2 regions of the Micromonospora palomenae genome follow, and region 1 is predicted to be linked to the other one. Evidence: predicted binding sites of a transcription regulator. Region 1 holds the regulator's gene; the other holds the start of a gene.

Region 1 (4,206 bases):
CAGCGTGTCGCCGGTGGGCAGCGCCTCGACCAGGAACAGCGGCGCGGACACCTCAGGCGTGCCCGTTGAAGGCGTCGCGCATCCGGGAGAAGAAGCCGCCCTGCTTGGTCAGCTCGGCGACCTCCTCGCCCCGGGTCTTGGCGAAGTCGCGCAGCATCTTCTCCTGGTCGGCGTCGAGCTTCGTCGGGGTCCGCACGTCGAGGTGGACGTAGAGGTCGCCCCGGCCGGTGCCGCGCAGGTGCGGCACGCCCCGGGCGCGCAGCCGCAGCGTGCTGCCCGGCTGGGTGCCGGCCTTGACGTCGACCGTCTCCTCGCTGTCCAGCGTCTTGATGGTCAGCCGGGTGCCGAGCGCGGCGGCGGTCATCGGCACGGTGACCCGGCAGTGCAGGTCGTCGCCCTTGCGGGAGTACACGTCGTGCGGCCGCTCGTGGATCTCCACGTAGAGGTCGCCGGCGGTGCCGCCACCCGGGCCCACCTCACCCTGCTGGGCGAGCCGGATCCGCATGCCGTCCTCGACCCCGGCGGGGATCTTGACGGTCAGCGAGCGCCGGGTGCGCACCCGGCCGTCGCCGGCACAGGTCGGGCAGGGGTGCGGGATGGTGGTGCCGTACCCCTGGCAGACGGTGCAGGGCCGGGCGGAGACCACCTGGCCGAGGAAGGTGCGCTGCACCGACTGCACCTCGCCCCGGCCGCCGCACGCCTCGCAGGTGGCCAGGTGGGTGCCGGCGGCGGTGCCGGCGCCGGAGCAGGTGGTGCAGAGCACCGCGGTGTCGACCGTGATCGGCGCCTCGACGCCGAACGCGGTCTCGTGCAGGTCCAGCTCCAGCCGCAGGATCGCGTCGGCGCCCGGCCGGGTACGCGGCCGCGGCCCCCGGGCGCCGCCCGCGGCGCCGCCGAAGAACGCGTCCATGATGTCCTGGAAGCCGACGAACGGGCCCGCGCCGCCGGGAGCGCCCGGCCCCGCGCCGCCGCCACCCGGGGCGAGCGGGTCGCCACCCAGGTCGACGATCTGCCGTTTCCGGTCGTCCGAGAGGACCTCGTACGCGGCGTTGATGTCCTTGAACTTCTCCTGGGCCTCCGGGTCCGGATTGACGTCCGGGTGGAACTGCCGCGCCAGCTTGCGGTAGGCGCGCTTGATCTCGTCATCGGAGGCTTCCCGGCTCACGCCGAGAATGCCGTAGTAGTCCCTGGCCACTGCGTTCGGTGTCCTCATGTTCGTCTCGCGTTGCGCCGGTCGTCGGCCGGAGCCGGGTGCCGGCCCCTGCCCTGGATCAGTTCTGGGCCAGCAGCTCGCCCACGTAGCGTGCCACGGCCCTCACCGTGGCGATGGTGCCGGGGTAGTCCATCCGGGTGGGCCCGAGCACGCCCAGACCGCCGACGATGGTCGCGCCCGGGCCGTACCCGGTGCTGACCACCGAGGCGGCCCGCAGGTTGTCGATCTCGTTCTCGTCGCCGATCAGCACCCGGGTGGTGCTCGGCTCGGCCTCCCCGATGAGCTTGAGCAGCACGACCTCCTCCTCGAGGGCTTCGAGGATCGGGCGCAGCGAGCCCTGGAAGTCGAGCAGGCCGCCCCGGGTGAGGTTCGCGGTGCCGGCGAGCGCGATGCGCTCCTCGTGCCGTTCGACCAGCGTCTCCAGCAGCACGGTGGAGAGCGTGGTCATCGCCCCGCGCAGGTGCGGCGCCGACTCGTCGACCAGCGCCTGGACCAGCGGCGGGGTCTCCGACAGCCGGCTGCCGACCAGCTTCTCGTTGACCAGCCGGCGCAGGTCGGTGACATGGTCGGCGGGGATCGGCGCGGGCAGCTCCACCAGCCGCTGCTCGACCCGGCCGGTGTCGGCGATCATGACCAGCATCAGCCGGGTGGTGGAGATCGGCACCAGCTCCAGGTGGCGCACCGAGGAGCGGGCCAGCGACGGGTACTGCACCACGGCGACCTGCCGGGTCAGCTGGGCCAGCAGCCGCACGGTGCGGTGCACCACGTCGTCCAGGTCGACCGCGCCGACCAGGAAGCGCTCGATCGCCCGGCGCTCGGCCGGGCTCAGCGGCTTGACCCGGGACAGCCGGTCGACGAAGAGGCGGTAGCCACGGTCGGTGGGCACCCGGCCGGCACTGGTGTGCGGCTGCCGGATGTAGCCCTCCTCCTCCAGCACGGCCATGTCGTTGCGCACCGTGGCCGGCGAGACGCCGAGCTGGTGCCGCTCGACCAGGGCCTTGCTGCCGACCGGCTCCTGCGTGGCGACGTAGTCCTCGACGATCGCGCGCAGCACGGCGAGCTTGCGGTCGTCGAGACCCATCTCCCCACCTCCTGACGCACGTCGGCCCGGAGCGACTGAGGCGCCCCGGGCGAGCGCACTGGCACTCGACTGTAGCGAGTGCCAGTCTACGTCGGCGTCCCCGCTGACGCGATGATCAGCGACGGACCACGGGTGCGCCCCGCCACCCGGACGGCGCGCCAGGGCCGATCATCCGGACATCCGGGGCGGTGTCGCTCTGGTGAGGGCTTGCCGGCAACCCCTACCGTGACGTCCATGACTGAACCACCTCGCCCTCCCGGAGCGGGGGACCCCGGCGACCGCCCGGACCCGACCGCCCCGTCCGGCTCGTCGTACGAGCCGCCCACCGCACCACTGTCCGGGGCACCCGGGGCGGGCGGCTATCCCCCGCCCGGTGGCTATCCGCCACCCACCGGTGACCAACCGCCGTCGGGTGGCTACCCACCGCCGGGTGGCTACCCACCGCCGGGTGGTTACTCCGCGCCGGGTGGTTACTCCGCGCCGGGCGTCGGCTATCCGACCGCCGGCGGGTACGGCGCTCCCGGCGGCGGGTACGGCGCCCCGGGCGGCGGGTACGCCACCGACGACGAGAAGACCTGGTCGCTGATCTCGCACTTCGGCGGTCCGGTCGGCGTGATCGTCGGCGGCAGCCTGCTCGGCTGGGTGGCGCCGCTGATCGCGCTCTCCGCCAAGGGCCAGCAGTCCCCGACCGTACGGGCGCACGCCACGGCCTCGCTGAACTTCCAGATCACCTGGGCGATCGCCAACGTCATCGGCTTCGTCCTGGCCATCGTCACCTGCGGGGTGCTCTTCTTCATCCCGATCCTGACCGCTCTGGTGCCGATCATCTTCGGCATCATCGGCGGGGTGAAGGCCACCGAGGGCGTCGTCTACCGCTACCCGGCGAGCTACGCCTTCAAGAAGTGACCGGTCCCGGCCGGCCCACCCGGGCCGGCCGGGCCGTGCGGGATCAGGGCAGCAGGTCGCGGACCACGGCGTCGGCCAGCAGCCGCCCGCGCAGGGTGAGCACCGCCCGCCCCGCCGCGTGCCCCGCCGGGTCCAGCAGGCCGTCGGCCAGCGCCCGCTCGGCGCCCGCCCGACCCGCCGGGTCGAGGGCGTCCAGCGGCAGGCCGGAGGCGAGCCGCAGCCGGAGCATGACGTCCTCCATGTGCGCCTCGCCGGCGGTCAGCACCTCCCGGGCCAGGCCGGGCGACTCCCCGGCGGCCAGGCGCTTCGCGTACGCCGTGGGGTGCTTGACGTTCCACCAGCGCACCCCGCCGACGTGGCTGTGCGCCCCCGGGCCGAGGCCCCACCAGTCCGCGCCGGTCCAGTAGAGCAGGTTGTGCCGGCACCGGGCCGCCTCGGAGCGGGCCCAGTTGGAGACCTCGTACCAGGAGAAGCCGGCCGCGCCGAGGGCCGCCTCCGCGGCCAGGTACCGGTCCGCCGCCACGTCGTCCGACGGGTACGGCAGCTCGCCGCGCCGCATCCGGGCGGCGAGCCGGGTGCCGTCCTCCACGATCAGGGCGTACGCGCTGACGTGGTCCACCCCGGCGGCGACCACCTGGTCGAGGCTGGCGGCGAAGTCCGCCGCGCTCTCCCCCGGCGTGCCGTAGATCAGGTCCAGGTTGACGTGGTCGAACCCGGCCTCGCGGGCCTCCAGCGCGGCGGCGACCGCCCGGCCGGCGCTGTGCCGGCGATCGAGGATCGCCAGCACCCCGGGTGCGGCGGACTGCATGCCCAGGGAGATCCGGGTGTAGCCGGCCGCGCGCAGGGTGCGCAGCGACTGCGGGGTGACCGACTCGGGGTTGGCCTCGGTGGTCACCTCGGCGTCAGCGGCCAGCCCCCAGGTGCGGTCGATGCCGTCCAGGATGCGGGCCAGGTCGTCGGCGGGGAGCAGGGTCGGCGTGCCACCGCCGACGAAGACGGTGTCCAC
Region 2 (4,206 bases), on a different contig from region 1:
CTGGGACGGTGAGCTGGCCGGCTCGGTCGGCCGCGCCGACGCGGGCTGTCACCTCGCGGAGCGGGACGGCGAGATCCTCGGCTTCGCGGCCTGGGGATCGTCGCGGCCGAGCTGGTTCGGGCCGATGGGCACCGCGCCGGCCGCGGAGGGCTCGGGCATCGGCGGGGTGCTGCTGCGCCGCTGCCTGCGCGACCAGCACGAGGCCGGGATCAGTGCGGCGCAGATCGGCTGGGTGGGCCCGGTGCCGTTCTACTCCGGCAGCGCGGGCGCCCGGATCGAGCGGGTCTTCTTCCTGTACCGCCGCACGCTCTGACGGACCCGCCGGCCGGCCGGACGCGGCGCGCGGCCCCGGTAAAGACCGCGACGTATCGATAAACGGGCGAATGGGATATAGACCCTGATAATGCCATTCGCCCGCATGGGTGATGGCCGCCCCCTACCGTTTCGGTAGAGGAGGCGACCCATGACCACGGACGACGAACAGACCGACGAGCCGTTGCCCCGCACCTGGGTGCCGGTCGGCGACCCGCCCATCGCGGTGCCGTTCGACCGGCGGGACTACGGCGACGCGGAGCAGCTCGCCGAGATGACCGGCGTCGACGAGCCGGAGGCCGAGGACCTGGTGACCGTGGTGGACGAGCCGGTCGCCATCCGACCGCCGTACGACCGGGCGCAGAAGCGGCGTAACCAGCGCAGCCTGCCCTGAGGAGACGGAAAGGGGCGGACCGCTCGCGCGGCCCGCCCCTTTCGGCGTTGGTGGAGCTGGACTCAGAAGTCCATGTCCCCGCCACCCGGACCAGCCGGGGCGGCCGGGGTCTTCTCCGGCTTGTCCGCCACGACGGCCTCGGTGGTGAGGAAGAGCGCCGCGATCGACGAGGCGTTCTGCAGCGCCGAGCGGGTCACCTTGGCCGGGTCGATGATGCCCGCGGCCAGCAGGTCGACGTACTCGCCGTTGGCGGCGTTGAGGCCGTGACCCGGCTCGAGGTTGCGGACGTGCTCGACGACGACGCCACCCTCGAGGCCGGCGTTGACGGCGATCTGCCGCAGCGGGGCGTCCAGCGCGATCTTGACGATCTGCGCGCCGGTCGCCTCGTCGCCGGTCAGGTCCAGCTTGTCGAAGGCGGTCTTGCCGGCCTGCACCAGCGCGACGCCACCACCCGGGACGATGCCCTCCTCGACGGCGGCCTTCGCGTTGCGGACGGCGTCCTCGATGCGGTGCTTGCGCTCCTTCAGCTCGACCTCGGTGGCCGCGCCGACCTTGATCACCGCAACACCGCCGGCCAGCTTGGCCAGGCGCTCCTGCAGCTTCTCGCGGTCGTAGTCGGAGTCGCTCTTCTCGATCTCGGCCCGGATCTGGTTGACCCGGCCCTGGATCTGCTCGGCGTCGCCGGCACCGTCGACGATGGTGGTCTCGTCCTTGGTCACCACGACCTTGCGGGCGCGGCCCAGCATGTCGAGGCCGACGGCGTCCAGCTTGAGGCCGACCTCCTCGCTGATGACCTGGCCACCGGTGAGGATGGCGATGTCGGCCAGCATGGCCTTGCGGCGGTCACCGAAGCCCGGCGCCTTGACGGCGACCGACTTGAAGGTGCCCCGGACCTTGTTGACGACCAGGGTCGCCAGGGCCTCGCCCTCGATGTCCTCGGAGATGATCAGCAGCGGCTTGCCCGACTGCATGACCTTCTCCAGGATCGGGAGCAGGTCCTTCACCGACGAGATCTTGCTGTTGACGATCAGGAGGTAGGGGTCGTCGAAGACGGCCTCCATGCGCTCCGGGTCGGTCATGAAGTACGCGGAGATGTAGCCCTTGTCGAAGCGCATACCCTCGGTGAGCTCGAGCTCCAGGCCGAAGGTGTTGCTCTCCTCGACGGTGATGACGCCTTCCTTGCCGACCTTGTCCATCGCCTCGGCGATGATCTCGCCGACGGTGCTGTCACCGGCGGAGATGGAGGCGGTGGAGGCGATCTGCTCCTTGGTCTCGACGTCCTTGGCGAGCTTCGACAGCTCCTCCGAGACGCTGGCCACGGCGGCCTCGATGCCCCGCTTCAGGGCCATCGGGTTGGCGCCGGCGGCCACGTTGCGCAGGCCCTCGCGAACCAGGGCCTGGGCCAGGACGGTCGCCGTCGTCGTGCCGTCACCGGCGACGTCGTCGGTCTTCTTGGCGACCTCCTTGACCAGCTCGGCGCCGATCTTCTCGTAGGGGTCCTCGAGCTCGATCTCCTTGGCGATGCTCACACCATCGTTAGTGATGGTGGGAGCGCCCCACTTCTTCTCGAGCACGACGTTGCGGCCCTTGGGGCCGAGCGTCACCTTCACGGCGTCGGCGAGCTGGTTCATGCCCCGCTCGAGGCCGCGGCGCGCCTCTTCGTCGAACGCGATCATCTTGGCCATACGGCGTTGTCCTCCTGGACACTCACGGGCCACCCGAGTGTTTGTGCCCCGGATGGGCCGCCTGGTGTACGCACCTTGGGACGTCGCCACCTGGCGACGACGACGTCCTTCGGCCGGGCCGGATAGCCCGCGACGACCGGCCGTGTGCCCCATCGGCGTCTCCAACGCCGCTGGAACCTTGGCCCCACCGTCCCGACCACTGGCACTCACGGTATGCGAGTGCCAATGACTTGTTTAGCACTCTCCCCTGCCGAGTGCAAGCACGATCGGGCCGGTCAGCCGAGTTCCGCCGCCAGTCGCGCGGCGTTCACCGGCCCCTCGTGGACCCGCTGCTCGGCGTACGTCACGATCAGCCCGACCAGCTGGACCAGGTAGACCGGGACGACCAGCACCGCGGCCAGCGTGACCACCGCGACGGCGCCCACCGCGGTGCCCGGCGCCGCGAACGGGTCGGTGCCCAGCGGCGCCGTGCCGACGGCCTCCAGCACCGCGCCGACCACGGTCCCGGCGACGACCGCCGCCGCCACCAGCGCGACCCGGGCCGCCACCATGCCGAAACGGCTGCGGAAGAGGCGGAAGGAACGCCCGATCGGGTTCTGCCGCTCGAAGAGGTAGACCGGGCCGGCCAGGGCGAGCGCGAAGGCGAGGTAGACGCCGGGAATCACGCAGAAGCAGAAACCGACCGTGACGAGCAGACCGACCAGCAGGGTCCAGGCGTACAGCCCCGGCGCCCGGCGCAGGCCGTAGCGCAGCGCGCCGCCGAGGTCGGCCGGCTCGCCGGCCGCCTGCCGGGTGACCACCCAGGTCCCGGCCGCCCAGCCCACGCTCTGCAGCAGGTAGAGCAGCAGGACGGCGACCAGCGTCGCGCCCCCGAACGTCAGGAAGTCACCCAGGTAGCCCGGGGGCAGCGAGCCGTCGGCCGGCACCCGCGAGGACGGCTCCAACCCGAGGGTGATGATCGAGACCACGGCGGCGGGAAGCGCCTGGGTGAGCAGCATGATCGGCAGCAGCGTGCGCCAGCCCCGACGCAGCGCGCCGGCGCACCGGGTGACCCAGCCGTCGACGCCGGCGTGCGGCGGGTTCACCAGCGGGTCGGCCGGGTCCCAGCCGCCGGCGGCCGGCCAGCCGTACGGGAGGTGGCCGGCGTACGGCGGGTAGCCCGGCGGGAAGCCGGCGTACGGGTCCGCCCCGGGCGGGTAGCCGCCGGTGGGTGGGAAGACCCAACCCTGGTACGGGCCGGCGGGCCCGACCGGGCCGACCGGCGCGGGCGGGTCCACGGGATCGGGTCCGGGCGGACCCGACGGGGACTGGTCGGACATGAGCGCTCCTCAGCGACGGCTGGATCGGCCCACGATCTTCCCTGGTGCCCGCCCGCGCCGCTGCCCCGAGGGGCCCGGCCGACGAGCGGAACCGGACGCGACTCAGGCGATGACGCGCACCCGCTCGGCCTGCGGGCCCTTCTGGCCCTGGGCGATGTCGAACTCCACCCGCTGCCCGTCGTCCAGCGCCTTGTAGCCGTCCATCTCGATGGCGGAGAAGTGGACGAAGACGTCCTGGCCGCCGTCGACGGCGATGAAGCCGTAGCCCTTCTCGGCGTTGAACCACTTCACGGTGCCCTGTGCCACGGTGCACTTCCTCACTCTGCGCGGCGTTCCACGACCCCGGGGCCGGCGGAGCGGCACCGGAGGACCACCGCTTCGGCGATCGGTGAGGGCCGCTGAATCGGTGACCGAAATCGCACGCTACACGAGGCGTGACGGCGGCGCACGACCACAAATCGGGCATATTCCGGTGCTCCGCCGACCGTCCGTCCAT

Evidence for each region. Region 1 encodes HrcA, which represses chaperone genes, less so after heat shock. Its sites were predicted from a motif close to GGTTNGCACNCTCNNNNNGAGNGTGCNAACC; they were not measured.
Region 2: the regulator HrcA is predicted to act here: its motif matches at 2,589-2,619, upstream of groL (chaperonin GroEL).

Annotation. Positions count from the first base shown of each region.
Region 1 covers NZ_VIXA01000003.1:554,596-558,801, reverse strand. The annotation lists gene FHX75_RS23575 (16S rRNA (uracil(1498)-N(3))-methyltransferase) at 1-51, opposite strand, end outside; gene dnaJ (molecular chaperone DnaJ) at 53-1,195, opposite strand; gene hrcA (heat-inducible transcriptional repressor HrcA) at 1,272-2,294, opposite strand; gene FHX75_RS23560 (DUF4870 domain-containing protein) at 2,529-3,200, shown strand; gene hemW (radical SAM family heme chaperone HemW) at 3,244-4,206, opposite strand, start outside.
Region 2 covers NZ_VIXA01000002.1:1,696,466-1,700,671, reverse strand. The annotation lists gene FHX75_RS19040 (GNAT family N-acetyltransferase) at 1-313, shown strand, start outside; gene FHX75_RS19035 (hypothetical protein) at 464-706, shown strand; gene groL (chaperonin GroEL) at 769-2,391, opposite strand; gene FHX75_RS19025 (YciC family protein) at 2,667-3,710, opposite strand; gene FHX75_RS19020 (cold-shock protein) at 3,813-4,016, opposite strand.